DNA from 4 places in the Paenibacillus sp. GCM10012306 genome. Region 1 is predicted to be linked to each of the others. Evidence: riboswitches for the same ligand, from Rfam matches in the RefSeq annotation. Region 1 holds a riboswitch; each other region holds the start of a gene.
What was found. Region 1 has a riboswitch for thiamine pyrophosphate ahead of ACFORK_RS25230 (thiamine phosphate synthase). Riboswitches for the same ligand answer to the same signal wherever they lie in the genome.
Positions count from the first base shown of each region.

Region 2: another riboswitch for thiamine pyrophosphate. It lies ahead of thiC (phosphomethylpyrimidine synthase ThiC); the one in region 1 lies ahead of ACFORK_RS25230 (thiamine phosphate synthase).
Region 3: another riboswitch for thiamine pyrophosphate. It lies ahead of ACFORK_RS28975 (ABC transporter ATP-binding protein); the one in region 1 lies ahead of ACFORK_RS25230 (thiamine phosphate synthase).
Region 4: another riboswitch for thiamine pyrophosphate. It lies ahead of ACFORK_RS21700 (ABC transporter substrate-binding protein); the one in region 1 lies ahead of ACFORK_RS25230 (thiamine phosphate synthase).

Region 1 covers NZ_JBHRYW010000015.1:16,904-24,575, reverse strand. The annotation lists gene alaS (alanine--tRNA ligase) at 1-1,567, opposite strand, end outside; tRNA gene ACFORK_RS25250 (tRNA-Pro) at 2,057-2,130, shown strand; gene ACFORK_RS25245 (threonine ammonia-lyase) at 2,164-3,126, opposite strand; gene ACFORK_RS25240 (ornithine cyclodeaminase family protein) at 3,142-4,146, opposite strand; gene ACFORK_RS25235 (Rpn family recombination-promoting nuclease/putative transposase) at 4,592-5,452, opposite strand; TPP riboswitch at 5,615-5,716, shown strand; gene ACFORK_RS25230 (thiamine phosphate synthase) at 5,845-6,489, shown strand; gene thiS (sulfur carrier protein ThiS) at 6,494-6,697, shown strand; gene ACFORK_RS25220 (ThiF family adenylyltransferase) at 6,703-7,672, shown strand, end outside.
Region 2 covers NZ_JBHRYW010000012.1:193,553-201,224, reverse strand. The annotation lists gene ACFORK_RS23245 (acetate--CoA ligase) at 1-907, shown strand, start outside; gene ACFORK_RS23240 (hypothetical protein) at 1,013-1,597, opposite strand; gene thiC (phosphomethylpyrimidine synthase ThiC) at 1,684-3,477, opposite strand; TPP riboswitch at 3,593-3,699, opposite strand; gene ACFORK_RS23230 (HEAT repeat domain-containing protein) at 3,854-4,291, opposite strand; gene ACFORK_RS23225 (aminoglycoside phosphotransferase family protein) at 4,387-5,316, opposite strand; gene ACFORK_RS23220 (hypothetical protein) at 5,334-5,915, opposite strand; gene ACFORK_RS23215 (winged helix-turn-helix transcriptional regulator) at 6,174-6,512, opposite strand; gene ACFORK_RS23210 (MFS transporter) at 6,647-7,672, shown strand, end outside.
Region 3 covers NZ_JBHRYW010000026.1:2,515-10,186, reverse strand. The annotation lists gene ACFORK_RS28985 (hypothetical protein) at 416-799, opposite strand; gene ACFORK_RS28980 (hypothetical protein) at 846-1,334, opposite strand; TPP riboswitch at 1,482-1,589, shown strand; gene ACFORK_RS28975 (ABC transporter ATP-binding protein) at 1,690-2,463, shown strand; gene ACFORK_RS28970 (ABC transporter permease) at 2,444-3,223, shown strand; gene ACFORK_RS28965 (ABC transporter substrate-binding protein) at 3,220-4,254, shown strand; gene thiM (hydroxyethylthiazole kinase) at 4,337-5,128, shown strand; gene thiD (bifunctional hydroxymethylpyrimidine kinase/phosphomethylpyrimidine kinase) at 5,186-6,001, shown strand; gene thiE (thiamine phosphate synthase) at 5,998-6,669, shown strand; gene ACFORK_RS28945 (pseudouridine synthase) at 6,759-7,463, opposite strand; gene ACFORK_RS28940 (DUF3934 family protein) at 7,506-7,672, opposite strand, start outside.
Region 4 covers NZ_JBHRYW010000011.1:39,505-47,176, forward strand. The annotation lists gene ACFORK_RS21685 (pyridoxamine 5'-phosphate oxidase family protein) at 1-33, opposite strand, end outside; gene ACFORK_RS21690 (MFS transporter) at 197-1,411, shown strand; gene ACFORK_RS21695 (hypothetical protein) at 1,487-2,938, shown strand; TPP riboswitch at 3,040-3,151, shown strand; gene ACFORK_RS21700 (ABC transporter substrate-binding protein) at 3,368-4,435, shown strand; gene ACFORK_RS21705 (MTH1187 family thiamine-binding protein) at 4,486-4,779, shown strand; gene ACFORK_RS21710 (ABC transporter permease) at 4,776-5,537, shown strand; gene ACFORK_RS21715 (ABC transporter ATP-binding protein) at 5,556-6,422, shown strand; gene ACFORK_RS21720 (hypothetical protein) at 6,812-7,435, shown strand; gene ACFORK_RS21725 (response regulator transcription factor) at 7,458-7,672, opposite strand, start outside.

The DNA of each region.
Region 1 (7,672 bases):
ACCCCTTGACTTTAGCGGTTACGGAACCGCCGCTCAGCACACCAGTGTCACTTACCTGACCGCCACTTTCCGCGTAGAACGGTGTGGTATCCAGAATAACTTGGGCCTCTGTGCCTTCGCCAGCGATATCTGCCAGCTCATTGTCGACAACAATCGCCACAATTTTGGATTCGGTTACCGAGTCATTATAACCAACAAACTCGCTTTTAACCGTCAGTTCAGAAAGGGCTCCGCCCTGAATTTTCATACTGCCGCCATCCTGGCGTGCGGCTCTCGCACGGTCACGCTGCTCCTGCATTGCTGCATCGAAGCCTTCGCGGTCCACGGTCAATCCCTGTTCAGCTGCAAAATCTTCTGTCAGGTCAAACGGGAAGCCGTAAGTATCATACAATTTGAACGCATCTTTACCACCGATCACATTAGCGCCGCTCTCTTTAGCTTTGCTGCTGATTTCACTAAGGATGGCCAGACCGTCGGACAGTGTCTCGTGGAAACGCTCTTCTTCCGTACGGATAATCTTCGCGATATATTCGCGGTTCTCCACCACAGACGGATAGTACACGCCCATAATGTCGCCTACGGTTTCAGTCAGCTCATGCAGGAATGGACGATCCAGACCCAGTGTCTTTCCGTAACGGACTGCGCGGCGAAGCAAACGACGGATAATGTATCCACGACCTTCATTAGAAGGAAGAACGCCATCACCCACAGCGAAAGTAACTGTACGCACATGGTCAGCAATGACTTTAAGTGCAATATCCTGCTCCAGGCTATCCTTATAATTTACACCTGCAAGCTTGGCTGTCTTCTGAATAATCGGCTGGAACAAGTCCGTATCGAAGTTGGAATCTACATCCTGCAGGATCGAAGCAAAACGTTCCAGACCTGCGCCTGTATCAATATTCTTGTTAGGAAGCGGTGTATAGCTACCGTCTTTATTATGGTTGAACTGGGAGAATACCAGGTTCCAGACTTCCAGCCAACGCTCATTTTCCCCGCCTGGATACATTTCCGGATCCGTCAGATCGTTGCCGTAGGCTTCGCCGCGGTCATAGAAAATCTCCGAGCAAGGTCCGCAAGGGCCTTCGCCGATATCCCAGAAGTTCTCGTCACCTAGCTTAATGATGCGTTCAGCCGGCAAGCCGACTTTTTCGTTCCACAGCTTGAAGGCTTCTTCATCCTCAGCGTATACAGTTACAGAGATGCGGTTTGGATCAAAGCCGATCCACTCTTTGCCCGTCAGGAATTCCCAAGCCCAGGTAATCGCTTCTTCCTTGAAATAGTCGCCGATAGAGAAGTTACCCAACATCTCGAAGAACGTATGGTGACGACGTGTCTTGCCGACGTTCTCGATATCGTTGGTACGGATACACTTTTGGGAATTGGTCAGACGTGGATTCTCAGGAATCTCCCGGCCGTCAAAGTACGCCTTCAGCGGCGCCATCCCGGCATTGATCCACAGCAACGATGGATCGTTGTGAGGTACGAGCGAGGCGCTCGGCTCGATTTTGTGACTTTTACTTTCGAAAAATTGCAACCATTTGGAACGGATTTCACTTGCTTTCATCGTATACAGCCCCCGTCTTATCCTTAATTTTGAGATCACGGTTATTTCGAAAAACAAATGGAAAACAAAAAAACGCCCCTGAAAATTCAGGGACGATTAGATCGCGGTACCACCCTGGTTATCGCCTTATCCCGTTATAGCGGGAAAACTACAGACGATCGCCTTGTCGCGGCTGTTAACGGGAACCCCCGGCGGACTTGAACCCGCACTCCGAAATCAGCTTTCCACCGGCCTGTCTCCAGGGTTCTCACAGCCATTACGAACATCTTCGTAAAGGAACCCGTTCTCTGTGCAAGCCATCTTCCGGTGTACTCCATTTCATCAACGTTTTATCACATTTGCTTTTTAACATTTCAAGTATATCCACAGCCCTGATTCCTGTCAATCTAACCCGCACATATTCCGCAACTCGTCACCAAAATTCCAATTTACACCACGTTAACACAAGCGTATAATCTCAATTAACTAGAGCATTACGACTGCTAACAACGAGACGTGGCTCAGCTTGGTAGAGCGCTTGCTTCGGGAGCAAGAGGTCGCAGGTTCAAATCCTGTCGTCTCGATTTCTTTTACAGTTAACGGGTTCGCCACTACAATCAATACTTGCTCAATATAGATGTTAAGACATCCCCATCAATGTTGCCTCCGCTTAGAACAAGCGCAATGTTTGTTCCTCCAACTCTTTCTCTGTAGTCCATAATGGCTGCAACTGCTGTACCACTTCCTGCTTCTATAATATATTTCTCTTCTTTGGCTATAAAACTTACAGCTTTGGCGATAGAGTCTTCTGAAACGGCTATGAAATCATCAACATAATCTTTTGCCATCTCATAACTCAGTTTCCCAACCCCACCAAGCAGAGCATCACACAATGATTCTTCGCTAGGATATTCTTCATAGAAGACATTGTCTTCGTAAGACTTTAACATTGCAGGACAAGCCTCTGTTTGTACGCCAATAATACGGATAGATGGTTTAATAAATTTCGCCGCAACCGCGATCCCCGTAATAAGACCTCCACCGCCTACCGGAACTACTATAGTATCAATATCTTTATTCTGTTCCAGAATTTCAATGGCAACGGTACCTTGTCCACCATAGATTTCTGGATCACTATAGTAGGCGTCAATATAGGTTAACCCGTGCTCACGAATATACTTCATACCTAATGAATGAGCCTCATCAAAAGTACCACCTAATAGCATTACATTCGCCCCAAAATACTTAATTTTATCTATCTTACTTTGAGGAGTTGTTTGTGGCACAATTACAGTTACATTTTTGACTCCCAAGATGGATGCTGCATAGCTTACGGCACTTCCATGGTTTCCTGAAGAAATGGCTGCCACACCACAGCTTTTTTCTTCTTCCGTTAACGTCATCATTTTGTTTAAAGCCCCACGGATTTTGAAACTTTTCGCCCTTTGTAGAGACTCAAGCTTGAAAAAATATCTTCTGTCTTCATCACCTAAGTAAAAGGACTCCTCAAGTGGTGTTTTTTTCAAATAAGTCTTGATCCGATCATAAGCATTTTTCACATTTTCATAGCTAAAAGTCATTTTCTTATTCTCTCCTTAAAGGTTAAACTCGACACCAAGATCATTTTCTTCTGCACGTTGTAATGCAATTTTCGCTGCGTAGATATCCAAAATCGCCATACCTGTAGCATCAAATATAGTGATTTGCTCATTATCCGTTCTTCCAGTTGTTTTTCCTAAAATTAAATCACCTATCTCACCAGCTATATCACTTTCATTAATAATGCCCTGTTTAAGAGGAATCTCAATTTCGCCAACCTGCATACAGTGTTCTTTGTCATCTAAGAAGATGCTGGCACCTGAAAAAATGCGTGAGTCTAGTTCCTGTTTTCCTGCCATGTCTGCACCGATACAAGAAATATGCGTTCCTTTTTTTACCCACTCCATGTGGATGATAGGAGTTCTTGAAGACGTCACCGTTATGATAATGTCACTATTCTTCACTGCATCCTCTAAACCATCTACTTCTTCAAAGATAATTGCGTTGGCTTCCATCCCAAATTCATCTTGAAGTCTATGCGGTATACTATCGACAAAACTTTTCAATTTCACTCTATCTCTGGCAGCAACTCTGACTACTTTCAAATTCGGCAGCGCATATAAAGCACATGCAATTTGATATATAGCTTGGTTGCCAGATCCTACAACAAAAAGGTTCTCAGATTCTTTTCTAGCCAAATATTTGGCTCCGATCGCCCCCGAAGCCCCCGTCCGTATTCCTGTAATGAAAGAACCGTTAGTAACGCCTAACGCTTGCCCTGATTCCGCATCAAATACAGTAATCAGCCCCATTAAAGTCGGAATATTTTTCTCCTCATTATCAGCAAACCATGTAACTGTTTTATGCCCAAACACTTTGTCTTGCTTGAGGTAGCCTGATTTAATGTCCATATCTGCCTTGCCTGGATCAAAATCATAGAAAATAGTTGGCCATGTCTCAGTTTTATTATCGCTTCTAGCTCTGTAAACTGCTTCAACAAGGTTAATTACCTGCTGAACATTCAATACTTTTTTAACATCCTTATCACTTAAGATTCGCATTCGTGGCACCTCTGGAAAGTAGAATTATATAAGCCGAACAAAAGAAAGTAACGAAAAGCGAAGAGGAGTGAAGGGGGAAGTTTGGAACTGTAGGAGCGAAGCGATCGCCTTTGTCACCAGATTCCAACCGCTAGAAGCGGTATTAAAGAGGAAATCTGGGGACAACAGCGACCGGAAGTCCAAACATTCCACCGTAGTGACGATGAGCCTTACGTTCGGTTCTTAAGTTCGTCTTATATAGGTTTAAAAAAAGCATTGAATCTCACCCCTCCTAATAAATAGGCCCTAACGGGAATGAGACTCAATGCTTTTCTTCGTTTTTACCCGGGGATAAAAACAAGCACGGTATTTATTTGTAGCTATATAATAGCTAATTATTCTTAAATTCACAATAAAACTTGCTGTAGTTTTCCACGGAACAGAGTTGACTATTTCAATCCTCTAGCTACTTTTTCAGCGCAAGAATCTCTTGTTCCGACAATCCAGTTGCTTTGGAAATGGTAGCGATATCCATATTCAAGGACAGCATGTTCTTGGCAACCTCTTTGATCCCTTCTTTGATCCCCTCTTTAATTCCTTCCTCAACACCAGCTTTAAGTCCGGCTTGCTTCGCCCCTTCGATCATTGACGCTTCGTCATGCAGATATTTCTGACGGGCTTCATACAAACGGCGGGCCTCCGAATCCTGGCTTAAGTACTGCAGGGTGTCCATAGCCTTTTCCAGTCCTGGTTCATTCATCTTCAGCACCTCCCAATGGGTTGGGTCTACTCCTTTGAGGAACAGCAGCCAATTTTCTAGTCCGCTATTCGAAGGAATCATATCTTCAAGCTTCGGCAGCTCCAAAAAGTGCACCTCGATATCATCAATAAACTGTATTCCAGTGCGGTCTTCACGGAGATGAAATACACTGTGGTATTCGTCATTTGACAGGAAAGCATAGTTCAGAATGTTGATCGTCACACACTTCTTCAACTCCTGGTACTTTTCACCTTCCTTAAGCTGACTGGCATACCGTTTGCTCCAATAGAACAGCGTCCGCTTTTCAATATCATACTTGTTGAATAACTGCATCTCGATATCGATCAGCTTACCCTCAGTTGTCTTTGCATAAACATCGAATATGGACTGCTTGTCGAGCGGATCGTCCTTGTCGGTGTAAGGGTTCATCAGGATAATCTCGGTAAGCGGTGGTTCTCCAGCCTGAATAAATATACGGTTCAGAAAAGCCAACAACACATCCTTGTTATTCTCACTGCCAAAGATTCGTTTGAACACAAAATCGACTCTCGGATCGAGCAATTCCATATCGGTTAGCTCCATTCTTCTTATCGTTTATTATACCAAGATAGAACAACCTTCGCCCTCATTTCTATGAATTTTATCCGTCTACTCTTATTCAACATTTTCCCAATTTCCAATTGTATCTCCCTGAATAATCGTGTATAGTGACATTAACAATCTCATACGAACCGACACTAGGGGAGCCGCGTGGCTGAGACGAATGCAATATTCGGACCCTTTGAACCTGATCTGGTTAATACCAGCGTAGGGAAGTGCGCGTTAAGAGTCCGGGCTTGCCTTTTGTTATGGCTTGTTTTCCGTTGTCGTGCTTAGCCGTCTTCCGATCAGGAGGGCGGCTTTTTGTGTTGGATTTTATGGAGTGCAACACCATTACGTAACATGGAGCGATTCCTTTTATGAAAAAACGATTTCCCGCCGCTAACGGCCCTGAACTGCATCTGATCTCCCCGGAAGGAATATCGCTTGCAGATTGGCTGCGTCTTTCCCTAGCTGTTCTCCCCTATGTAGACTATTTCCACCTGCGGGATAGACAGCTTACAGCCAAAGCGCTTTTCGAAATCGTAACCCAAATGCACCAAGCAGGCATCCCTCTGGAAGCTATTGTTGTGAACGATCGATTGGATGTCGCTCTTGCCGCAGGGACCGGCGGTGTACAGCTTGCAGGACATAGCTTACGTGTAACTTCGGCGCGACCTTTAGCCCCAGGAATGCGCATCGGCTGCTCCATCCATTCGCCACAAGAAGCAGTCAGCGCGGCGGGTGAAGGAGCAGATTATTGCCTTTTTGGCCATGTCTATGAATCTGCCAGCAAGCCGGGTCTGCCCCCACGTGGTCTGGACATTCTCGAAGAAACCGCAGCTAGATGCCCGGTTCCGGTCATTGCCATCGGAGGAATTCAGCCGGACAATGCCGGAGCAGTCATCAGGCGCGGTGCAGAGGGGATTGCCATTCTATCTGGCATTAGCAGCGCAGCAGATCCAGTGGCACAAGCAGAAGCTTACCACACAGCCATTCAGACTGCATGGCTTGAGGGGAGGTGAAGATATGCAGGTTCAACTGAATGGAAAAGACACCCTACTAAGACAGCATTGTGTTACTGTTGCCGATATTTTGGCAGAGACACCCTGGAAAGGGCGGCGAGTTCTGGTGGAAGTAAACGGTGAAGTGGTGCCCAAGGACGCATATGGCGTCACCCGGCTGTCCGAAGGTGACCGGATAGAGTTTGTACATTTTGTGGGGGGAGGTTGAACGAATTGACTCTAACTACGGAAGAACAGGAGCGGTACAGCAGGCAGGTACGTTTTCACGGCATAGGCGCGGAAGGTCAAGCAAGACTAGCCGCCTCCAGTGTGCTCATTCTGGGTGCAGGCGCACTGGGGTCTGCTATTGCCGAGACGCTGGTCCGCGCCGGGGTAGGCAAAATAGTGATCGTCGACCGGGATTACGTGGAGTGGAGCAATCTCCAGCGCCAGAATTTGTACAGTGAAGCCGATGCAGAGCAAAGATTACCCAAAGCAATCGCAGCGGCACAGAGACTACAGAGCGTGAACTCTTATGTGACTGTGGAAGGAATTGTAGCCGATGCTGCCGCCGATGAGATTGTAGAGTATGCACGTGGGGTCGATTTGATTCTCGATGCCTCCGATAATTTTGAGGTCAGAATGATTATTAACGATATTTCGGCCAAGACAGGTATCCCTTGGATTTACGGAGCTTGCACAGGAAGCAGCGGTATATCTATGACGGTCGTCCCCGGAGAGAGCGCCTGCCTCCACTGCCTGATTGACGAGCTTCACGCCGAAGGGGATACTTGCGACTCGGTGGGTATTATTCAGCCGGCTGTACAGATGACTGCTGCTTACCAGACTGCCGAGGCGTTAAAATGGCTCTCCGGACAGAAGGAATCTCTACGCGGGACACTGGTTTCCTTTGACCTGTGGGAGAATCGGCATGTCTCGATCGTTACGGAACAGCTTAAACGTACCGACTGTCCCAGCTGCGGCGAAAAACCCCTCTATCCCTTCCTGTCTGCGACCAATCTGTCCAAGACCGCTGTATTATGCGGCAGAGAGACCGTGCAGATCCGCCCGGCCCGTTCAAGCCGCCTAAATCTGAAACTATGGGAAGAAATTCTCGCAGTGCATGGAGAGGTGAGACGAAATCCATACATGCTGTCGTTGGACTTAGCAAAACACCGGATTGCTCTGTTCCCGGATGGCCGGG
Region 2 (7,672 bases), on a different contig from region 1:
GAAGTGGATCTGGAGTCCCTTCCTGTCTGTGCTGGGCAACGGGGCAACTGGCTTTGTGTATAATGGCGCTTTTGGGCCGAAACGCTTTTTGCAACTGCTGCAGGATCAGGGCATTCAAGTTTTGTGCTGCACACCGACAGAATACCGCCTAATGGCCAAGACTGAAGGACTGGAGCATTACGACCTGTCTCAGCTCCGCTGCGCCGTCTCTGCCGGTGAACCGCTGAACCAGGAAGTCATTCATACCTTCCAGCGGCACTTCGATATCACGATCCGTGACGGCTATGGCCAGACCGAAAGCACGCTGATTATTGCCGCGCTTAAGGACAAGCCTGTCCGAATTGGCTCTATGGGCCAATCCATCGCGCCGGGCCTCGTGGAGGTCATTGACGAGGATGGTATCCCACTGCCGGCTGGCGTTGTTGGGGATATTGCCGTGCATCTCAGCATGCCGGCCTTGTTCAAAACCTACTACAAGGACCCTGAACGCAAGTCCAACGCCTCGCATGGCGAGTACTTCGTCACCGGAGACCGGGCGCGCAAGGACGAGGACGGATATTTCTGGTTCGAGGGCCGTGGCGATGACATTATCATCAGCTCAGGCTATACGATTGGCCCTTTTGAAGTAGAGGATGCGCTTATGAAACATGCCGCTGTCAAGGAATGTGCCGTTGTCGCCAGTCCTGATGAGATTCGCGGCCATGTAGTCAAAGCCTTTGTCGTGCTCAAGGATGAATATGAGGGCGCAGCCGAACTGGTTAAGGAACTCCAGACCCATGTCAAGGAGATCACTGCCCCTTATAAATATCCACGTAAAATCGAGTTTGTCGCTGACCTCCCCAAGACAGCCTCAGGTAAAATCCGGCGGGTGGAACTGCGCCAGCAGGAGCAGCGCGCTGCGGAGTAAGCGAGAATATCGGTATGATAGTTCGAGCTAATCATCATAGAAAAAGCAGCCCCCAATCGGGCTGCTTTTTCTATGTAAACACACAGGAAGATTACTAGTCCTCCGCTACTCCGACCAATAGGAGGCTTCCGGATTCATTTCCGCGCCTACTTCGCCTTCCTTAATCAGATCGCAGTCCAGATAACCGTCTTCGTCCAAGAAGTACACTTCTTGACGGTAAAACTCGCTAAGCGTCTCCAGGAACTTCGCAGGAGAATCATACATTACCACTAAATCGCCGAAGTCATGGAGCAGATCACAAATCCGTTCCGTACCGTCCGCAGACCGATAGTAGCAGATGAAATCACTGCCATAGTTAGTCAGGATGGGCAGGACGGTCCCTTCAACGGGATGGCCTTTCTCTGCCAAAATCCCCGCCAGTACTTGCATCTCCTGCTCATATTCATCCCGATGAATCAGGCGATACCCCGGCACAAACTCAATCAGATTTGGTTCTTCCTCCTCACGGTTTGTGCCTGACACCGTATTGTATATAGCCGCTAGCAGCTCTGGGATTTCCGGCACGATTGCCGCCATTTGGTCGTCTTTTCCCCCATGTCCTGTTCCCAGGCTGGCAGAGTATCCAGGCCGCAGACTGTCCGACAGTTGAAGGTAATCTTGAAACAATTGCGTTAAATTTTGAACTGACATGTCTTCATCCTTTGCATCTGTAAGGTAGTATTATCTACTCTCTATTATCCCCAATGCGCTTGCCGATGCAACTCCTGACGTTACCTCTATTGATATATCTGGCTGCCGCCCCCTCTGAACTCAGCAGATTTCTCGCGCATCCCAGCAACGATGGCCTCCTGCTCCTGTATGGGTTCATCCTGCACTCTTCCAGAGTTGCGAATATCGTGAGAAATACGCATACTGCAGAACTTCGGGCCGCACATGGAGCAGAAATGGGCTGTCTTGGCACCTTCTGCTGGCAGCGTCTCATCATGGTACTCCAGTGCCCGCTCAGGATCGAGCGACAGATGGAATTGATCCCGCCAGCGGAATTCAAAGCGTGCTTTGGACAACGCGTTATCCCGCTCTTGGGCACCCGGATGGCCTTTGGCCAAATCTGCGGCGTGGGCAGCAATTTTGTAGGCAATCACACCTTCACGCACGTCGTTCTTGTTCGGCAGTCCCAAATGCTCCTTGGGCGTAACGTAGCATAACATCGCCGTCCCGAACCAGCCGATCATGGCTGCCCCGATAGCGGAAGTAATATGGTCATAGCCCGGCGCAATGTCCGTGGTTAAGGGTCCCAGCGTATAAAATGGCGCTCCATGACAATGCTCAAGCTGCTTGTCCATATTCTCCTTGATTAGATGCATCGGCACATGGCCCGGCCCCTCTACCATGACCTGAACATCATGCTTCCAAGCTAGTGTCGTCAGTTCACCCAGCGTCTCCAGCTCCGCGAACTGGGCCTCGTCATTGGCATCAGCGATAGATCCCGGCCGCAGCCCGTCTCCCAGAGAGAAGGCGACATCATAGGCTTTCATAATCTCACAGATATCCTCGAAATGCGTGTAGAGGAAGTTCTCCTGATGATGAGCCAGACACCAGGCCGCCATAATCGACCCACCACGGGAGACAATGCCCGTCATTCGTCCGGCTGTCAGGGGGATGTAACGAAGCAGCACCCCAGCATGAATTGTAAAATAATCCACTCCCTGTTCCGCCTGCTCAATCAGCGTATCACGGTAAACTTCCCATGTCAGATCCTCTGCTTTTCCATTCACCTTTTCGAGAGCCTGATAGATCGGCACAGTACCGATCGGCACGGGAGAATTGCGGATAATCCATTCCCGGGTATGATGAATATTTTTGCCCGTAGAGAGATCCATAATGTTGTCAGCACCCCAGCGGGTGGCCCACCTCATCTTCTCCACTTCTTCCTCAATGGAAGAGGATACAGCAGAGTTTCCGATATTCGCGTTGATCTTCACAAGGAAGTTGCGCCCAATAATCATCGACTCACTCTCAGGGTGATTAATATTAGCTGGAATAATGGCGCGTCCACTCGCTACCTCATCCCTAACGAATTCAGGACTTACATTTTCTCGGATGGATATAAACTCCATCTCGGAAGTGATGATACCTTTTCGCGCGTAGTGCAGCTGCGTAACATTCCGGCCAGCTTTTGCTCGAAGCGGACGTCGCTGCAATCCTGGGAACGCCTCCACGGCCGATTTTCCCATCGCATGTCCGTTATCTTCTGGTTTAAGCGTCCGTCCCTGATACCATTCGGCATCCCCACGCTGCTCAATCCAGGACTTACGGTGAGGCGGCAGCCCCTGGCGAATGTCATTCTCAATGTCACTGTCTGTATAGGGTCCGCTAGTATCATAGACACGCACAGGGACGTTCTCCTCTTCGCCAGCAACCCCTTCGGTCCGTCTGAGCTTAATCTCCCGCATAGGTACCCGGATATCGGGATGTTGCCCTTCCACATACACTTTGCGACTACCCGGAAAAGCTGAAAGGTCCACCTTATCATACTCTCGTTTCTTGTCCTGCTCGTGTTCATGTGCCATCTTATGCATCCTCCTGTACTATGGGATATAAATAAGACAAGCGCCAAAAAAGCCGCTCCACATGGAGCGGCTTTATCCATGAACAACCAGAAAAATAGACCTGGCTATACAGAAAAAAGTTCCGTCTCCACTTTCCTACGCTGGTATGATCCAGATCAGGTTCAAGGGTCCAGGAATGCAATTTTCCCGTCTCAGCCTATTCAGGCTCCCCTAGTGGTTATCTTATCTAATTAGTTATAAGTTAACGGTATAATTGGAATTCGTCAACACCCTCTGCAGCTTTAGGGTTGGATGTGTTGTGTTAAGAACAGACAACAAGCAGAGGGTAACGCCGAAAAACCCTCTCTGATCAGAGAGGGCTCATTCCTGTGTAGAACTATTTAGCCGATTGCCATTTGCTCTCCAGCCATTGATCAAATTCGGCGCCTTTTTCACCTTCGTAAGCGTCGTAGATGTCGATTCTCATCTTCTTGAACTTCTCTTTGAAGTCCTCATATGAGTGGTCTTTCGGCAGACTCTTCTTGATTCTCAGTAGAATCTTGGACAAACCCTTAAATAGTTCAGGTTTGTTTTTGGACGGCTCTTGCACCTCTTCGCCAAAAGCCACTAATGCACGGTAAGCCGCCTCTTGTACGGTATATACAGGATCGTTCTCCACCAGACGCTTCAAAATATCAATAACCTGCTTATGCGGTGTACGGCCAAGCTCTTCTACTGCCGCCAAACGGGCTTTCCAATCCGCGGAACGACCCGCTTCCTTTTTTAACTGCTCATAATTTTCCGGCAGCTCTTGCTGCACTTCTTCGTTGTTCAAAAGTCACAATTCCCTTCTATAATCAATCTGTACCAATTCTACCGTACCGCTATCCCCAATATCAATCTTTTGGACAAACAAATAATAATCCCGTCTTACAGCTCCCCGGCTCTTCCTTCCGCATACCAATGCGGGATCAGCCTTTGAAAGTGATCATAGTCCGTGAACGCCATCCGGCAGCGCGCCTGCATCCCCTCAATATCAGCACTTCCGAATGGAATCGCCCACTGGATCGAAAATATAGAAGTATAGGCCACATACACTGCGAGTCTGACCCAGAAATCCTGAGGAGGAGGCCCATCGAAGTAACCATCCAATTTTCCACGTGTAAAAGCAACGCTATGCTCTCGGTCAAATGCTTGCAGCTTGTAAAATTCTTCAGCATAATCCCCGTTATCCCAACGATTGAAATCGATGATACCAATCCGGCCCTCACTTGTGTAAATATGATTACCGATGTGGAAATCGCCGTGCTGATATACTTTTTTCACTTGCGAAATCGCCCCGATATTCTCCCTCACAAAAGCAATCGCCATCTTATCACCTTCAACCCTGAAGGGACAGCCTTGCTCATACTCCTGTACCCGCTGTAATATCTTGGCCTGCATCCGACTTTCCCAATCTGCAAGATCACAGTTGTTCGAAATCGTATGAATCTGCTTGAGTATCCTCCCGGCTTCAACCCCAAGTGCATACTGTTCTTCTTCTGCCACAGAGAGCAGACAGTCCTCCAGCGGCTGGCCCTCCACCCAAGTCAAAAGCATATATGTACTGCGCTCCGCACCTTCACCCCACGCGCCGAAATCCACCGCCCGTGACATTGGAAAGTCGAGCTTATTGACCCGCTGAATCATTTCATACTCTGCTTGCTTCTGTGCATGATTCTTCCCGTCCGATACCCGCAGCAGAAGCTTGCGGCCGCCGGTGTCCTCGATATAATACTTTTTATCATTAGACCAGCCCTTGAGGACAGGCTCTATCTTCGTCCAGGCGCTCGCGCCGGGAATACCCAATAACCGCTCCACCTGCATCCCTCCTGTATCTACGTAGGAAGCTTCACCACAATATACCCTTTCTCTTGCAAGTCAAATCCCTGCTCCAAGCTAAATGTGGAGAGATCAATTACGCGGTCATGCTTCTTGTTGCGCGGCTCACCCTCCTCGTCCGCCCAGCAGCTGTACAGCTCGAATACTGAACCAGACACGCCGAAATCCTGCATCAGCTTGAACAATTCCCGGCAGCATTTGAGTGAGGCGTTCTCCGAATCAGGACGAGTCTCCTGATCTGCTGGTTTTACCGTGAAACTACCCCAATTCGGAGAGATTTTGTATACATAAGTACTATGAAAATGCTTGCGGATTTCCTCATTCCAGTAGCCCAGCGCTTCAATGTAAATACCCCCGGCATCTTCTTCCGTATCATATACGAGACAGTCCTCATCCCGAATATGGGACAGGTCAATAATATCCTCCAGTGGAACCATGCCCTGTTGCTTAAGCTCCTCGCGCTTCGCTTGGTATTCCGGGGAGGCTAACATTTCGCTGCGCGTTTTGGAAGACCGTACGCTTCCCCTCTCGCCGAGCGGCAGCTCCACCGGTGAGCCGATGTAATGAAATTGAGTCATTAATAAAACCTCCTAATGATCTTCTGAATACCTGACCGGATGCCTCGGCATTTGTATGCCAATGGTACCGGCTCAGCTCTATGAATGCCTGATAATACATTTATTCTTGATTCTTCTGATAGCAACCCCTTCTTCACTGACTCCTATGCTATCTATAATTGTCTCAATCATCAGTCACTTCTATATGTTAGCTGCAAAAAGGCTCCGAAAGTCATTCTCCCGACTCCAGAGCCCTCCTGCCTATTCTTCTATCTATCATTAACAGATCCGTTCCGTTGGTTTAATTCGTTCCCTGTGATTCTCGCCCCACAGATTCATCAAATCCATCAACGGGACTAAACTTTCCCCGTATTCGGTTAATGAATATTCCACTTTGGGCGGAATGACCGGATACACCTCGCGCTTAATCAGCCCGTGTGCCTCTAACTCTCTTAGCTGGTAGGTCAGCACTTTCTGCGTGATCCCGGGTATCAGTTGAGCAAACTCACTGAATCGTTTGGTCCCATTGCGCAGATGACAGAGAAGCAATAGCTTCCATTTGCCCTCAATGATTCCAAGCGTTACGTTCGCAGCATAATCACATTCAGTTGGCCTCATTCGGCATTACCTCCTTCACTTACACTTACTTCAAAGAAACTAACGCGAAATAAAGTGCGTACTTCTCAGAACTCTACCATTCAAGCATAATCAAATACGTTCTTATAATCAACAGCAAGAGGGGAGTACAGCATATGCAAGCAACTACGACTAACAATGCCAAAACATCTTATCCCATTGCCATCTATATCTTGATGATCAGTGCGTTTGCTATCGGTACAACTGAATTTGTTATTATGGGGCTTCTGCCTGACGTAGCCAATGATCTCCATATCTCCATCAGCAAAGCAGGGCTACTGGTGTCAGGTTATGCTCTGGGGGTGGCCATTGGCGGGCCATTACTGACCGCATTAACTGTCCGTCTACCTAGGAAAACTCTGCTCCTGGCACTGATGGCTCTATTCGTAGGAGCCAACCTGATCAGTATGGTCGCCAGCGATTATACAGTTCTCATGATTGCACGTATTCTGTCAGCTGTCGTTCATGGCACGGTATTCGGGATCGGTTCTATTATCGCCGCCAGTATCGTCAGTCCGGATAAAAAAGCTACTGCGATCGCCATGATGTTCATCGGCGTCACTCTAGCGAACATCCTCGGCGTTCCCTTAGGAACCTGGATTGGCCAAAGTCATGGCTGGCGTTCGACTTTCGGGGTCGTATCTCTGCTAGGTTTGTTCTCGTTGATCACCTTAGCCATATTCGTTCCTAAGCTGAAGAGTCAGGAGACTCCCAGTTTTCGAAAAGAAATACGTGTTCTTCGCAGCCCTCAGGTCCTGCTCACCCTGCTGATGACGGTTCTGGGATTCGGAGGCGTGTTTGTTATTTTCACTTACATTTCCCCCTTCCTGACGGAAATTGCCGGCTTTCAGGAAAGCACCGTGACGGTTCTGCTGCTCCTGTTCGGCGCAGGATTAACCCTTGGGAACATAACAGGTGGAAAATTAGCAGATTGGAAGCTGATGCCGTCCCTGATCGGGATGCTGATCCTTCTTACTGTTGTGATGACCCTGTTCACATTCACAAGCCACAACAAAATCGCTACAGTGATCACGATCTTCATCTGGGGATTCGCCGCCTTTGGCACAGTACCCGGGTTCCAGATCCGTGTTCTGGATAAAGCCAGTGCTGCACCCAACCTGGCCTCTGCACTCAATATCGGC
Region 3 (7,672 bases), on a different contig from region 1:
TCGGCAATAAGTTCAGGGTGTGCAGTTTTTTTAATGCGTTCTATGTAGGCAATCTTCCTTACCTTTCTGAAGTCCCTTAAAGCCGCAGCTGCTGAATCAGAAGCGCTAACGATGAAAAAACCTCCGGATCCGCGCATGTACGCGAACCTGGAGGTTTCTATGTGCTAAGTAAACTATGGATAACTTTCTATTTTCCTTCGAACAATTGTATTAAATTCTCAGTTCCGGCCGCGACGCTGCCAGGTACTATCTTATAAAATCAGCTTGTACCACCCTGTTTCACCTAAGAAGTCATCTCTTGTAATATTTTCTCCACCTATTATTTGTCGTTAATTATTAATCGTTCCAATTCCCCTCTTCAGATACTATTTGCACTTTATTACTCCCTCTGGAGGTCTAAAACCTCTTATTCACGCTAGACATTTGTTATATTTATCACTGCTTTTGTTCTCTTATAGTACCGTATTTCAATATCCTTATCGTTTTGTATTTCTTTCATTTGATCAGTAGTTATTTTGAACTTCATTTCTCTTCCATCAGATGTTTTTACAATAACTATATTACCTCTTCTATTGACCAATTGACCTTGAAATATCATAAAACCTTGCTTCGCTAAGTCTAAAATTATCACAATTGCTATAACAACAAATATTGGGATCGGAAAGAATTGTACAATCAACACCCAAGTTGGTCTCTCTAATAAGATACTTGCGAATAACTGCATCAATGAAATGATAATAAACATTAACGACATAAACATAACTATTTGTAATTTTGTTTTCGCAGTCCTTTCTTTCATCTTGTCACTCCTTTTATTTTAGCGTTCTTGTCATGCTACTAGTATTTTAGGATAGCCCGGAGACATCTTCGTCTTCTGATACTTCATCTAGTGGTAATGACGCATTAAGTAATTCCCCTTGGTCATCCATTTCTCGCAAAAAAGCATTAACAGTATCAACATCTATCGTTTGCACTATTATCAAGTGTCCTATATGAATTCCTGGTAATTCTAGTGCTGCTTGTCTAGCAAAATGCTGCTTTAATTTATCCGGTGTTGTAATGATGCACCAACGTTTTACTCGATCATTAAATGTTAATGTAATTTCAATGAATTCCATTGTTTCAAGGTCATCATCGAATTTCCAATCAGTCAATATATGCACTTCTTCGTCAGTAAAATTAAAGTAGTACTTATCAATCCAAACGCTTCTTCCGTGGTCTCCGACGATCCTAATTTTTTCTTCTTTTTCAGCTAGTATTTCATATTTCTTCCCTTTGGTTAGCGCATTTTCATAATTCCCGATACTGCTACAGATTGCTTTGTCTAATTCCAATGAGATCACCTTAGTTGAATGGATTGAATACACTGGTTCTTAATTTTTAGGCACACTGATTTTAACAAAAACAGCCCCTGCTATTTACAATACTATAAAATATGGTATATTTATATCCGAATTATGAAACTTGATAGCGATAAAACCTTTTTTCACTAGGGGAGCCTGTATTTGGCTGAGACGAAAGCGGTAAGCTTCGGACCCTTGGAACCTGATCTGGATCATACCAGCGGAGGGAAGTGGAACTGAAATTCGGGTATTGCATGGCTCTTCTTTTTGCAAACTTAAATTTTAGACCCCTTTATTTCCGCCGGGAGATAAAGGGGTCTTTTTTTATCGTGCTAAGGAGGTTACGGTGATTACGGAAATCATCTCTGTGCACAATTTATCCTACGCCTACGCCAAATCTGCATTGGCACCGGTACTGACAGACATCTCCCTTACGGTTCACCAAGGTGAATTCGTTTCCGTTGTCGGGACCAGTGGATGTGGTAAAAGCACGCTTTTCAAAATTATCGCCGGATTGCTGGAGCCGAGCAGCGGAGAGCTACATCTTCACGGAGTTTCGGCTACCGCCAAGCGGTTAGGCCAGGTCGCTTACATGCCCCAGCAAGATCTGCTGCTGCCCTGGAGGACGGTACTGGAGAATTGTCTGCTTCCCTGGGAGATCAAGCGCAGCCGTAGCAAAGCCCAGGTTACTAGTCAGGTTATTGAACTGCTGGAGCGCTTAGGTCTGGCTGGCATTGAAAATTCATTCCCCCATGAATTGTCAGGCGGAATGCGGCAGCGGGTAGCTTTTCTGCGAACGCTTATTACGGGGGGCGACCTACTGCTGCTAGACGAGCCCTTTGGGGCACTCGATCATATGACCAAACGAGAAATGCATAGCTGGTTACTGGAGATTTTGGATGAGCTGGACAAGACGATTCTCTTCATTACGCATGATCTGGAAGAAGCTTTGCTGCTCAGTGACCGCATCTACCTCTTGCCTGGACGGGCAGAAGGACAAGTAGAGGAAATACTCGTGGATCTGCCGAGGCCCCGGCATTGCCGAATGAATTATGAGCCGCGGTTTATAGAGCTGCGGGCTGAACTGGAGCGCAGACTGTATGACAAAACTGCTGTTTAGAACAAGCTGGCGGAATTATGGACCGTTCTTACTTCTGCTGCTATTTATTCTCGGTTTGTGGGAGACGCTGGCGCGGATAGATGTCCTGCCCCCCTTCATTCTCCCGGGTCCTCTATCCATAGGGACCGCTCTGGTTGAAAACAGGAAATTACTATTCGGGCTACATTTGCCCGCCACCTTACAAGAGGTACTGCTTGGCTATGCTTTGTCCGTCACCTGCGGTACTTTACTGGGACTTGGCATGCATATGTGGCGTCCGCTGGAAAAGGCACTGTATCCCTTTGTTATCATCAGCCAGACCATTCCGCTGATCGCGCTGTCTCCTGTCTTCATTATGTGGTTCGGATACACGCTGTGGAGCAAGGTCGCCGTGGTGTTCCTGACCGCCTTTTTCCCAGTGGTAGTTGGTACTTATGATGGGCTGCAGCAGAAGATTCCTGCCTACGAGGACCTGCTCCGCACCATGGGTGCCAGCACACGCCAAATTCTGCTCAAGACACGAATTCCGCTGGCGCTGCCCTCTTTCTTTTCCGGCCTCAAGCTGTCGATGGTCTACTGTGTGATTGGGGCAACGATTGGCGAATGGCTCGGTGGCAGCAAAGGGCTCGGTTATTTTAGCCGCAGAATGGCAGGGAACTTGCAGAGCAAAGAAATGTTTGCCGCAGTGGTCTTGCTATCCGCGATGGGCGTTGGCTTGTTTCTCGTTATCGCTATGATTGAGAAGATTATTTTTAAGAAAAGAGGATTTCACAACAAATGATTACTAGACATCACAGGTTCAAAAAGATTGTTCCGCTTCTGTTGCTTGCAATGACAGTGTTGCTTGTGAGCGGTTGCGGCGAAAAGGTAAAGTCTAAAAGCTCTGGAAGCGAAACCGGGGCAGCAGCAAGTAAGCCGCATAAACTCACACTGATGCTGGATTGGTACCCGAATGCTGTCCATTCCTTCCTTTACGCTGCTCAGGAGAACGGGTATTTTGCCGAGGAAGGGCTAGACGTAGAGATTCAAATGCCGGCAGACAGCAATGATGCGTTGAAGCTCGTAGCTGCTAACAAAATCGATCTCGCATTGAGTTATCAGCCACAGGTGCTGATGGCACGGGGTGAGCAGATTCCTGTCCTCTCCATCGCCGCAATTGTCAGACATCCCTTGAACCATCTGATGGTTCCGGCCAACTCTTCTGTGAAGACACCTGCTGACCTGACCGGGAAGACCGTAGGCTATTCCTCCATCCCGCTCTATGAAGCCATGGTGAAAACGATGGTCCGCAGCAGCGGAGGTGATCCAGAATCCTTACAGCTCGTAGATGTTGGCTTCAATCTCATTCCGGCCCTCTCCACAGGGCAAACGGATGCCATCATCGGCGGTTTTATCAATCATGAGCAGCTGATCCTGGAAAAAGAAGGACATCCGGTAACCTCCCTAAATCCGACGGATTACGGGGTGCCAGATTATTATGAGCTTGTGCTGGTAGCCAGCCAAGAAGGAATGCAGAACTCTCAGGCTTATTTCAAAAAATTTCTGACCGCCGCCGCCAAAGGTCAAAAGTTCGTCAAGGAGCATCCAGAAAAAGCGCTGTCTCTTCTGTTCAAGCATGAAGATCAGACTTCTCCGCTTGACAAAGACATCGAGAAGAAAAGTCTGGAGATTCTGCTGCCGCTGATGGATCCGGGGAACGAGCCGTTTGGCTATCAGGACCCGGATTCCTGGAACAAGGTGCAACAATGGCTGAAGGAAAATGGCCTGCTATCCGCTGAAGTAGCGCCGGAAGAGGCTTTTATCAATTTGTAGATCGCAATCTGTAAGGCAAGATGCCAATGGGCGGGTTCTATAATAGCGCGTTACAAATCTAATTTTCTCGGGAGGCAATCCTATGACTTATTTGTCCAAGGTAAGGGAGCAAAATCCGCTGATTCACAATATCACCAATATTGTTGTGGCCAATTTTTCGGCCAACGGGCTGTTGGCCCTCGGTGCTTCCCCGTTCATGGCGGACTCCTATGAAGAAGTTGCCGATGTAGCTCAAATGGCCGCTTCTGTCGTACTGAATATCGGCACGCTGAACGAACAGGTCATCCCGTCTATGATTCTGGCTGGACAATCCGCCAATGCCCATGGTACGCCCGTGGTGCTTGATCCGGTAGGTGCCGGGGCAACCGCATATCGGACGGACATCGTCCAAAAGCTGGTCGATTCAATCTCCCTAACAGCGCTGCGTGGCAATGTCGCCGAGGTAGCCAATGTCGCCGGGGAGCAATGGACGATCAAGGGTGTAGACGCTGGCACAGGTGACGGTGATGCTGTGGAGCTAGCCCAAAAGGCTGCGCGCAAGCTGGGCTGCATCGTGATCGTCACCGGCAAAGAGGACGTTATTACCGATGGTACAACAACCTACATCGCTGCCAACGGTCATCCCATTCTAACCAAAGTCACCGGAACCGGGTGCCTGCTCAGTGCCGTAACCGGAGCTTTCCTGGCTGTCGGTGGCGATTCACCGTTGAAAGCTGCAGCCGAAGCGATTTCTTTCTATGGCGTAGCCGCAGAAATTGCCGAGGAGCTGACACATGGCCAGGGTCCAGGCAGCTTTCAAATCGAGTTCCTGAACCAGCTTTCGTTGGTTACGCCAGACATTTACCAAGAACGATCGCTGATTAGAGAAATCTAATTCTACCACTAAAGTTTCAAATACATCAGGCAAAGTTTTTGCGGAAGGAGCATTTAAATGAGCGTCTATCAAGCGCTAACAATAGCTGGGTCAGATAGCGGTGGCGGTGCTGGGATTCAAGCCGATCTGAAAACCTTTCAGGAACTGGGCGTATATGGCATGTCCGCGCTGACGGCGATAACTGCCCAGAATACACTGGGCGTGCAAGGGGTTTATCCCCTTGACCCGGAAGCTGTAGCAAGACAGCTGGATTCCATTGGAGAGGATTTGCAGCCGGAGGCTGTCAAGACCGGCATGCTGTTCAGCAGCGAGATCATCGGTATTGTTGCCGACAAGGTGACACAGTATGGCTGGAACCGGCTTGTCGTTGATCCGGTGATGGTCGCCAAAGGCGGTTCGCCATTGCTTCAGCAAGAAGCAGTTGCCGCCCTGATCACCCGACTGCTGCCTCTGGCGTTCGTAACGACGCCCAACATCCCGGAAGCAGAGCTAATCACGGGTCATAGCATCACCAGCTTGCAAGACCGCGAGCAAGCAGCACGTATTATCGCTGGCATGGGCTCCCGCTATGTGATTCTTAAGGGTGGGCATGACGAGTCGACAGAACAAGTGATTGATTTGCTGTACGATGGACATTCGTTCTTTTATATGGAAAATAAACGTGTAAACACCCGTCATACGCACGGAACAGGCTGTACGTACTCTGCGGCACTGGCTGCAGAGCTTGCCAAAGGCCAGACTGTGCCAGAAGCAATTCATACGGCCAGAGCCTTTATTCAGGCAGCCATTGAGGATGGACTGGCCATCGGTGCGGGGCATGGGCCGACGAACCATTTTGCCTATCAGAACAGATTGCGGGGGAATCGGGGATGAATGGAGTGGACAGAGACAAGCTGCAGGAGCAGTTGAGCTTATATTTTATAATGGGCACTGCCAATTGTCATAAGACACCGAACGACACGCTGAAGGAAGCTATCAAGGGCGGTGTTACGATGTTCCAGTTTCGCGAAAAGGGTCCCGGTGCCCTCCACGGACAAGCCCTTCTCGAACTGGCAATGTCGCTCCAGACTCTGTGCAGGGCCGAGGGCATTCCTTTTATCGTCAACGACGATATTGAACTGGCTATTCAGCTCGATGCCGACGGAGTGCATATCGGTCAAGAGGATGAACCTGCCGCATCGATTCGACGACGTCTCGGGTCTGGCAAAATCATCGGCGTCTCCGCTCACAACATGGTAGAAGTGCAGCAAGCCATCTCCGATGGTGCAGACTATCTTGGCATCGGTCCAGTCTACCCTACATCTTCCAAAGATGACGCGCGGGCTGTTCAAGGCACAAGGCTCATAATGGAAATTAGGGAGGCTGGCATCGACATCCCGCTTGTTGGTATTGGCGGAATTACGGCCGCCAATGCCGCACCGGTCATCGCTGCCGGCGCAGACGGCATTTCGGTGATCTCCGCTATTGCTGGAGCCCCTGATGTCACCGCTGCGGCGAGAGCATTCGTACAGGCCATGGAGGCCGCGCCTACAAGGCCGTAACTGTGTATTGACAAGGAGCGAAGTCAATCCGCTCCAAACCTATAAAAAAGGTGGTGTCCGCTAGTCAGCGAGACACCACCTTTTTTGTACTATTTTGCCGCTTCATCCAGCCTTGTTAGCAGGTTCTGCAGCTCTTCATCTGCCAGGTGTCGCCATTGCCCCCGTTCCAGACCGTCTAGCGTAATGTTCATGATTCGAATGCGTTCCAGCTTCAATACTCTGTAACCGAGCGCTTTGCACATTCTGCGAATCTGGAGGTTGAGCCCTTGGGTAAGAATAATCCGAAAGCGGCATTCACTCTCCCGGTAGATCCGGCAGGGCTTGGTGATAACCCCTAAGATGCCCACACCGCTCGCCATGTTTTGCAGAAACTCGTCTGTAACCGGATGGTCTACATCCACCACGTATTCCTTCTCATGCCCATATTCCGAAGACATCATTTTGTTCACGATATCCCCGTTGTTCGTCAAAAGAATAAGTCCCTCCGACGCCTTATCCAGTCTACCGACCGCAAAAATCCGCGCCGGATAGTTAACGAAATCTATAATGTTGCCCTGAACCTCTCTAGCTGCCGTGCAAGTAATACCGACAGGTTTGTTCAAGGCCAGATACACCGGTTCAGAACGTTCTTCCGGAAGGGCTTGACCGTCCACAAGCACCGTATCGCCTGGCTCTACCTCTGCGCCTTCTTCGCAGACAGCACCATTAATGCTGATCCGCCCCGCGGCAATTAACCGATTGGTCTCCCTTCTGGAATAGACGCCGGACAGGCTTATGTACTTATTGATTCTCATGCTAAACCTGCTCTCCCTGCTATATGCTATACCAGAAGCTGCCTAGCGGCTTTCTCCACCTTTATTCGCGCCTGGTTTTACCGAACCACTCTTGGCACCTGCGGCTCCTTTGGCGTCAGAAGCACCGGAGGCACCGCCCTTCACGAACTTGGGCTTTACTGGCTTGGCTGACTTATTCCAGCGTGTCCAACCCTTGCTACCTGTTCCAC
Region 4 (7,672 bases), on a different contig from region 1:
GATGATGCTCTGTTCCAGGTCGTGGGAATTCATTACTCAAGACATCTCCTTCCTTGGCAAGTGTAAATATAAGTTTATATATCCACATTTCCCAATTAGACTTATGATAATCATTGTACTTAAGATAGTGTACCCGTCCTGAGCACATTGAATCCGACAAGGTCCATAAATTTAACTTGTTAAGGAGTATTTCAACGTGAAAAAATTGATTTGGCTTGGCTGTCTCTCCTACTTTGTAATCGGCTTGGCCCATGTGGTACTGGGCTCTATTCTTCCCGTTCTCTTGGAGCATTATGACCAGAGCTACAGTGCTGGTGGACAACTGATCTTCGCCCAATTTGCCGGCTTCCTGGTCGGTGTGCTGGCTTCTCCCTTCCTGAATCGCCGCTTTGGCAAGCGCGGTGGTATTCTCATTGCCACTGGACTGTTGCTAGTAGCCGAGATCGCCTACACCTTCCTGCCGCCATGGGGCTGGATGTATTTCATTGCTGTTGTCGCAGGCTTTGGCTTTGGCATGGTTGAAGCCGTCATTGGCACGGTCATTATTGCTGCAGTCACAGAAGGTACCGCTGTTGCCATGAGTCGGCTTGAAGTTCTATTCGGTGTCGGCGCATTGCTTATGCCCTTAATCTCCAGCGGACTTATCGTCGCCGGCTGGTGGAAACTAAGCTTCCTGATTGTAGCTGCCTTCTCCCTGATCTCCCTAATCTTCTGGAGCAAGGGCCGATTCGGCAAGCTGCAATCCTTACTGGATGACCGTGCTCCGCGCCGTTCGGTGACGAACGAGGCTTCAGACAATCATACGCCGCGCTTTCCCTACAAGGGAAAGCAATGGTTCATACTCGGAATATTCATTGTTTTCTTCTTTACCTATGTGGGTACGGAAATGAGCCTGGTAAATTTCATGCCCGCCATCTTCATTGCCAAGCTGGGCATGTCTGAATCGGGGGCAGCCCTGACCGTTACCTGCTTCTGGCTAGCGATGTCGATAGGACGATTGTTCGCTGGGGTACTCGCCGAGAAAATATCTTACCGTGTCTATGTTCTGGGCAGCTGCCTGATGACCGTGTTGCTGCTGGCCCTGTTTCCATTCACGGAACATCGTCTTGTTGCCTTTGCCATTATCATTCTGCTGGGCTTGTTCATGTCCGGTCTTTTCTCCATCGCCTTGGTCTTCTCCAGCAAATTAATGCCGGGTACCGAGGAATCCACACCAAGTATTATGATCGCCTCCGGCGGGATTGGCGGAGCACTTCTGCCACTACTTACCGGCTGGTCGATGGATCACCTACAAGTGACGCAAACGGCCGGACTGCTTGCAGCATTGGCTAGTGTTCTCTTCCTGCTCAGCCTTGCTGCCTGGAGAATACGTCCCGGACAGGATTCCGCACAGACAACACCCGGCCATTAAGGCCGGGTAATCATAATTTGCTTTTTGGGGTAATGTAGATTGTGTTGATATCCTGTACATAAGGTGGTACTCATGATGGATATGCTATCTGCCGAACCCCTACTACATACCGCACTGCTCCAGTTTATTTTCCCCTTCTCCATCAAGCAAGGGGCGTCTGCACGACTGATTTCCGAACTGGAGAAGAGCGGATATACTTCTTTTTCTCTCGATAAAAAAGAACTGGAAGACGCTTATTATGGCAATGGATACCGTGTCTCCCACGAAAAGATGGAGCGCACCTATCTGCCTTTCGCAGCCCATGTTCTGTTCCCACAGGATGATGATAAGGATTCTTTCCGACGCTTTTCACGCGTGAATAATTTGACCTGCCGAATGGAAATGTCACAACTGAACGTAGCCTTCCGGGTACTCTCCACAGATCTGTTCATTTGCCCGTTTCAGACCGGTTTTGTAACCCTGCGGGTGCAGATTGAGGAAGAAAAGCTCCCCTTTAGCATCGCCTTGGAATTTGCCGACCGTTTCCGTACCCTTGAGAACGTCAGTGTACAGGATGAACTGATGGTTATTCACAGCGGAGAACGGTCCTTCCGTCAAGTCGAGGATTTTATCTTTAATGGTCTGGCGGATGGGCTGAAGCCGTTCTTAGACCAATCCGAGCTGAACGGGGCTTATTTTGAGACGCTGCCTTTTTTTGTAGATGAACGTATGCTGGTACAAGCCTTTTATGGTCTGGAACCGGATGGAGATACCGATGATATCCCTTTGAACATACGCTTTCGCGCCTCCCAGCTTGATGGGCTGGATGCGGCCAATCGCCCCTACATCAGTGCCAGCGATCCTGGATACATCGAACAATACTGTCAAGAGCATACTTATAACCGTTGGGGTCCCCAAACGTATTATATAACCAATGAACAGACCTTCTGCTGCATCAGCCGGGCTGAACGCTCACTCGCCGTACCGCTTGCCAATCAAATGTACGGGGAATATTATTATGGCCTGCTACTTAATATGTTCCACAAGATCGTCCTGCTGAAACTTGCCAATATGCACTCCCGGCTGCGCATCAATCGGGATAATGATGATATTGAGGATCTGATCTTCTACATCAATAAGTTCTCAGCCAAATTCTATTTTCTGGAGCTGATCTCGGGGTCGCAGGGTCGGGAGATTTTCATCCAGCTCCGCAAAGTTTATGGCAACGATGCGCTGTTCGACGAGGTGAAGCAGACACTGAATGATCTGTTTCAGTATCAGGTGCAGTTCCAGTCGAAACGGCGAGATATGCTGCTGATGATTCTGACCGTCTTCACTGTGGTAAGCGGGATATACGGAATGAATCAGGTGATTGACGATCTGGAGGGCAGTATTCAATGGGGCAAAATGATGGAATATTCCCTCTTCCAGTATTTCGCGCTAGCATTAACCTTCAGCGGTATTGTGATCAGCATTGTCCTGACTGTACGGGAGATCTGGAACAGCATCACGGCCCGCCGCCGGAAAAAAATTAAATATCAGGGGTAGTCGAAGCGCCTTAAGCTGCCAAATGAACAACAAAGCTGCTGGACAACGAAAAGATGGGCGTCTATAATTACACCGTAAGCAAGTAGCATCACCCGTTAACTTCATAGCACCAGGGGGGCTGGAATTGGCCGGCTGAGAGTGTATCCCTCAAGATACTGACCCTTATACCTGATCTGGATAATGCCAGCGTAGGAACCGTAATTGAGCATGGCCGCTTTAGGGCCAATGCCATCCTTGCGCAAAGCCGCGTCCCGTTCATCTTCGGGACGCTTTTTTTATGGTATATTTCCGATTAATGCATTTCATGGGGAATTGAATCGCGCTGCCTGCATTTTAGGTAGCGGGTGACGATGTGAAGACGGGAAATTCGCCGGAATTGACGCAGTCATACTGCTGAGGACCGGTACCATCAAAGGAGAGATAGAAAAAATGGGAGTCAAGAAACTGCTTATGCTGAGCCTGACCTGTTTGCTCGTTATCGCGGTTGCCGGATGCGGTAGCAATAACGGCAACTCTGCCGGAAGCAACAAGGAAGCAGACAAGACAAACACTGGCGCCACTCAGACCGCCGGGGAGTCAGGCACGCCGCAAGAACTGACCAAAATCAAGATCGCGCTCGACTGGACACCGAACACGAACCATACGGGGTTATATGTCGCAAGAGATCTTGGGTACTACAAGGAAGAGGGACTGGATGTTGAAATTGTGCAGCCTGGCGCAGCCGGTGCAGACACGATGGTCACTTCCGGTGAAGCCGCTTTTGGTATCGGGTATCAGGAAGGCCTGACTTTGGCCCGCCTACAGGGCGTACCGCTGGTCTCGCTTGCCGCCATCATTCAGCATAATACGTCTGGTTTTGCGGCTCCGAAGAGCAAGGGCATTACCTCTCCGAAGGATTTTGAAGGAAAAACATATGGAGGCTGGGGTTCCCCGGTGGAAGAAGCAGCACTCAAAGCTATCATGGACCCGGAAGGCGCCGATGTGAAAAAGGTAAAGATCATCAATATGGGCGAAGCCGACTTTTTTACAGCTGTGAAGCGGGATATTGATTTCGCCTGGATTTTCTATGCCTGGACCGGTATTCAAGCTGAACTGCGCGGGGAACCAATCGACATGCTCTATGTAAAGGATTACGCGCCACAGCTCGATTATTACACACCTGTGCTGACCACCAGCGAGAAAGAGATCACCGAGCATCCCGAGATCGTCAAAGCCTTCGTTAAAGCGACCTCCAAAGGCTACAAATACGCCATCGATCATCCAGAGGATGCCGCGAATATTCTGATCAAAGCCGTCCCTGACCTCGATCCGAAACTTGTGATGGCCAGTCAGAAATGGCTCAGTCCAAAATATCAGGATGATGCGCCGCGCTGGGGTGAACAAAAGGCCGAGGTCTGGAAAAACTATGCCGACTGGATGTATGGCCTTAAGCTGCTCGAGAAACCAGTAGATACCAGCAAAGCGTTTACGAATGATTATCTCCCGGCAGCACAGTAAATAAGTGTATTCATATTCAACCATAATAGATTAAGAAAGGATTGATTATATTGGCTAACACACTACTCAGCATTCAGGTTATTCCTAAAACTCCTAACAATGAGGATTCCATCCCTTATGTGGATAAAGCTATCGAGGTTATTCAGAAGTCTGGTGTGAAGCATCAAGTGAACCCGCTCGAAACGACGATGGAAGGCGAACTAAATGACCTGCTAGAAGTCGTGCGCGAGATGCATGAAGCACTAGTCCAAGCCGGCAGCCCGAGCGTTATCTCCCAGATCAAAATCGCCCACAATCCGAACGGAATCAGCATGGACAAACTGACGGAGAAATACCGGCCGTGAGATCGTCCTGGAAGCAGATATGGCCGCCCTTTGTGGCGGTCATCTTCTTTTTGACAGTATGGCAGCTATCCGTATCTTTCTTTGATATTGAAAAATGGATTCTGCCTAGTCCCCGCGATATCGGGCATGAATTCGCAGGCAATCCCGCCGGCATCTGGGAGCATACGCTGGCTACACTGAAGCTGACGCTGATCGGCTTTCCCATTGGTACTGGTGTGGGCCTTGTGGTAGCGCTGCTGCTGCACCTGCTGCCGTGGGCGAAACGAGCCTTTTATCCGCTATTGATCCTGAGCCAGAACGTCCCATCCATCGCCTTGGGACCCTTGCTTGTCATCTGGTTCGGATTCGGCTTGCTGCCAAAGATGGTGCTGATTACGCTGGTCTGTTTCTTCCCTGTCGCCGTGGCCGCCATGGGCGGACTGTCACAGAGCGATCGGGTGATGTTGAATTATATGAAAATGGCTGGGGCAAGCAAATGGCAGATTTTCACCAAGCTGGAGTTGCCTCATTCTCTGCCTGCGATGTTCTCGGGGGTTAAAATCTCCGCTACTTATGCTGTCATGGGAGCCGTGGTTGCCGAATGGATCGGCGCCGACAAGGGGATCGGGTATTATATGCAGCTGCAAAAATCAGCCTACCGCACCGACCGAATGTTCGTCGCCATCGTCATTGTTGTCTTGCTGAGCCTGGTGCTCTTCGCCATTATCGCTCTGCTGGAAAAATGGCTGGTGCGCTGGAAGCCGCGCCGCAACCCCTAGAAAGGAGGGATTTCCGAAATGTCTCAACTTACACATACACCTGCACCGCAGGAGCCGGTGAAAAACGAGGCTAGGACTGTCGCTACAGGACTGCACGGATTGCCACCTGCTCTCGAAGTCAGTGCCGTCTCCAAGACCTTCACCCAGCGCCGCCGCTCTACTCCTGTACTAAACAATGTCTCACTAAAGGTGGAGCAACAAGAATTCGTGACCATTCTCGGCCCTTCCGGCTGCGGCAAAAGCACGCTGTTCCATATCATCGGCGGCCTGGAGCAGCCGGACAGTGGAACGGTGAGCATGAACGGAGCCATCGTTACCGGCCAGCGCGGGGAGATCAGCTATATGCCACAGCAGCCAGCTCTCTTTCCTTGGCGGACCATCGAGGATAATGTCCTCTTGTCCCAAGAGATCAAGGGCGCTAAACGGGACGGTAGCCGCGAAGAAGCTCGTCAGTGGTTGGCCAAAGTCGGCCTCGCCGGCTTCGAACGGGCTTACCCGCATATGCTGTCAGGCGGGATGCAGCAGCGCGTGGCATTCCTCCGGGCGCTGCTGGCACCGCAGGAGCTGATGCTCCTGGATGAGCCATTCAGTGCGCTGGATGCACTGACCCGCAGCGAAATGCAGCGCTGGCTGCTGGAGCTGTGGGAGGAAAACCGCCGCTCCGTGCTGTTCATCACCCACAACATTGAAGAGGCGCTGCTCCTCTCGAATCGTATCTATGTGTTCTCGGGCCGCCCGGGTCAGGTTCTGCACACGGTAGATGTGCCGTTCCCGCGCCCGCGCCGCGAGGAGATTGGGGATACGCCAGAATTCCTTGCTCTGAAGCGTCAGCTGTCGCAGTGGATGCGTGAGGAGCAGGCCAAGAGCCGAGCGCAGCAATCCTAACTCTGCAGAAGCGCTCAAGTAACGCTCTAATCAACGGAATGATATGTAATTTTTTAACAGAAAATGATACGATAAAGCTCAGGAGAGTATTCTAATTCTCCTGAGCTTTATTTGTTAAATGAATTAATTTACGAAAAGTGATAATGAGAGGTGGAGTTGAAAACTATGAGTATGAATCATTAAAGAAGATGCCTAGCTTTATTCAAAAGATCTTTGTGAAAATGTCGAATGTAGACAATTCCTATCTTAGCGGCGTGCATACTTTGCTGTACAAACTCGGCCCAGGTTTAAGCCGGGGGGTAAAATTAGGGCTCCGGGACAAGTAGGCGGTGAAGCAAACCTCCTTCATGGGACTTCGGATCAGACTGAGAGATCTTTGCCGGCACCAGTTGAAAATTTTGCTGCCCCAGCTGGAGCAATTCCCTGAACGGAACCTTTGTTTCTTCAATATTGCTGGAGGGGCCGCTACCGACAGCATCAACACACTGATTCTAATCCAGGAATCTGACCCGGAATTACTCAAGAGACGGAAGATTGAAATCAACATTCTAGATATCGATAGCTACGGCCCCAGTTTCGCAAAACGGTGCATTGAAGTTTTGAAGCAGCCGGGGGAACGTTTCCATAACATAGACATTACCCTTAATACTATTCATTATGACTGGAGCCAACCGGAGGCTTTACAAAAGATGAGTTTGGAGCGCTCCGAGTGGATTCAGCTCTGTTCATCGGAGGGCGGTCTTTTTGAGTACGGTTCGGATTCGGATATCATTAATAATTTAAACCATTTCTATATCAACTCCCCGGCGGACGCCCGGGTCACCGGTTCATTAATTTTCGACCGGTTGCATATAAATCCGGGATACCTGGGATTTACAGAGTTTATTGGCGTGCAAATCCAATACCTTGGGCTGGAGGGGTTGCAGCGAATTTTAGCCCAAACCTCGTGGGTTTTGGAAGAGTCCCAGGCAATTGATACGATCTATATTCTGTTTTCATTGAAGAAAGCGTGACTTAAGCTAAAGAGGCCGCTCCTTAAATCCAGCCCTTCTCCTCAGCAATTCTTACCGCTTCAATCCGACTTTTCACTTCAAGCTTGTTCAGAATCTCGGAAATATAATTGCGGACTGTGCCATAAGAAAGATGCAGTGTAGCTGCGATCTCACCCGCTGTCTGGCCTTCTCCCGCCAGCTTAAGGATCTCACGCTCTCTTGCGGTCAGCGGATTCTCCTCCCGCAAGCTTCCGAAGA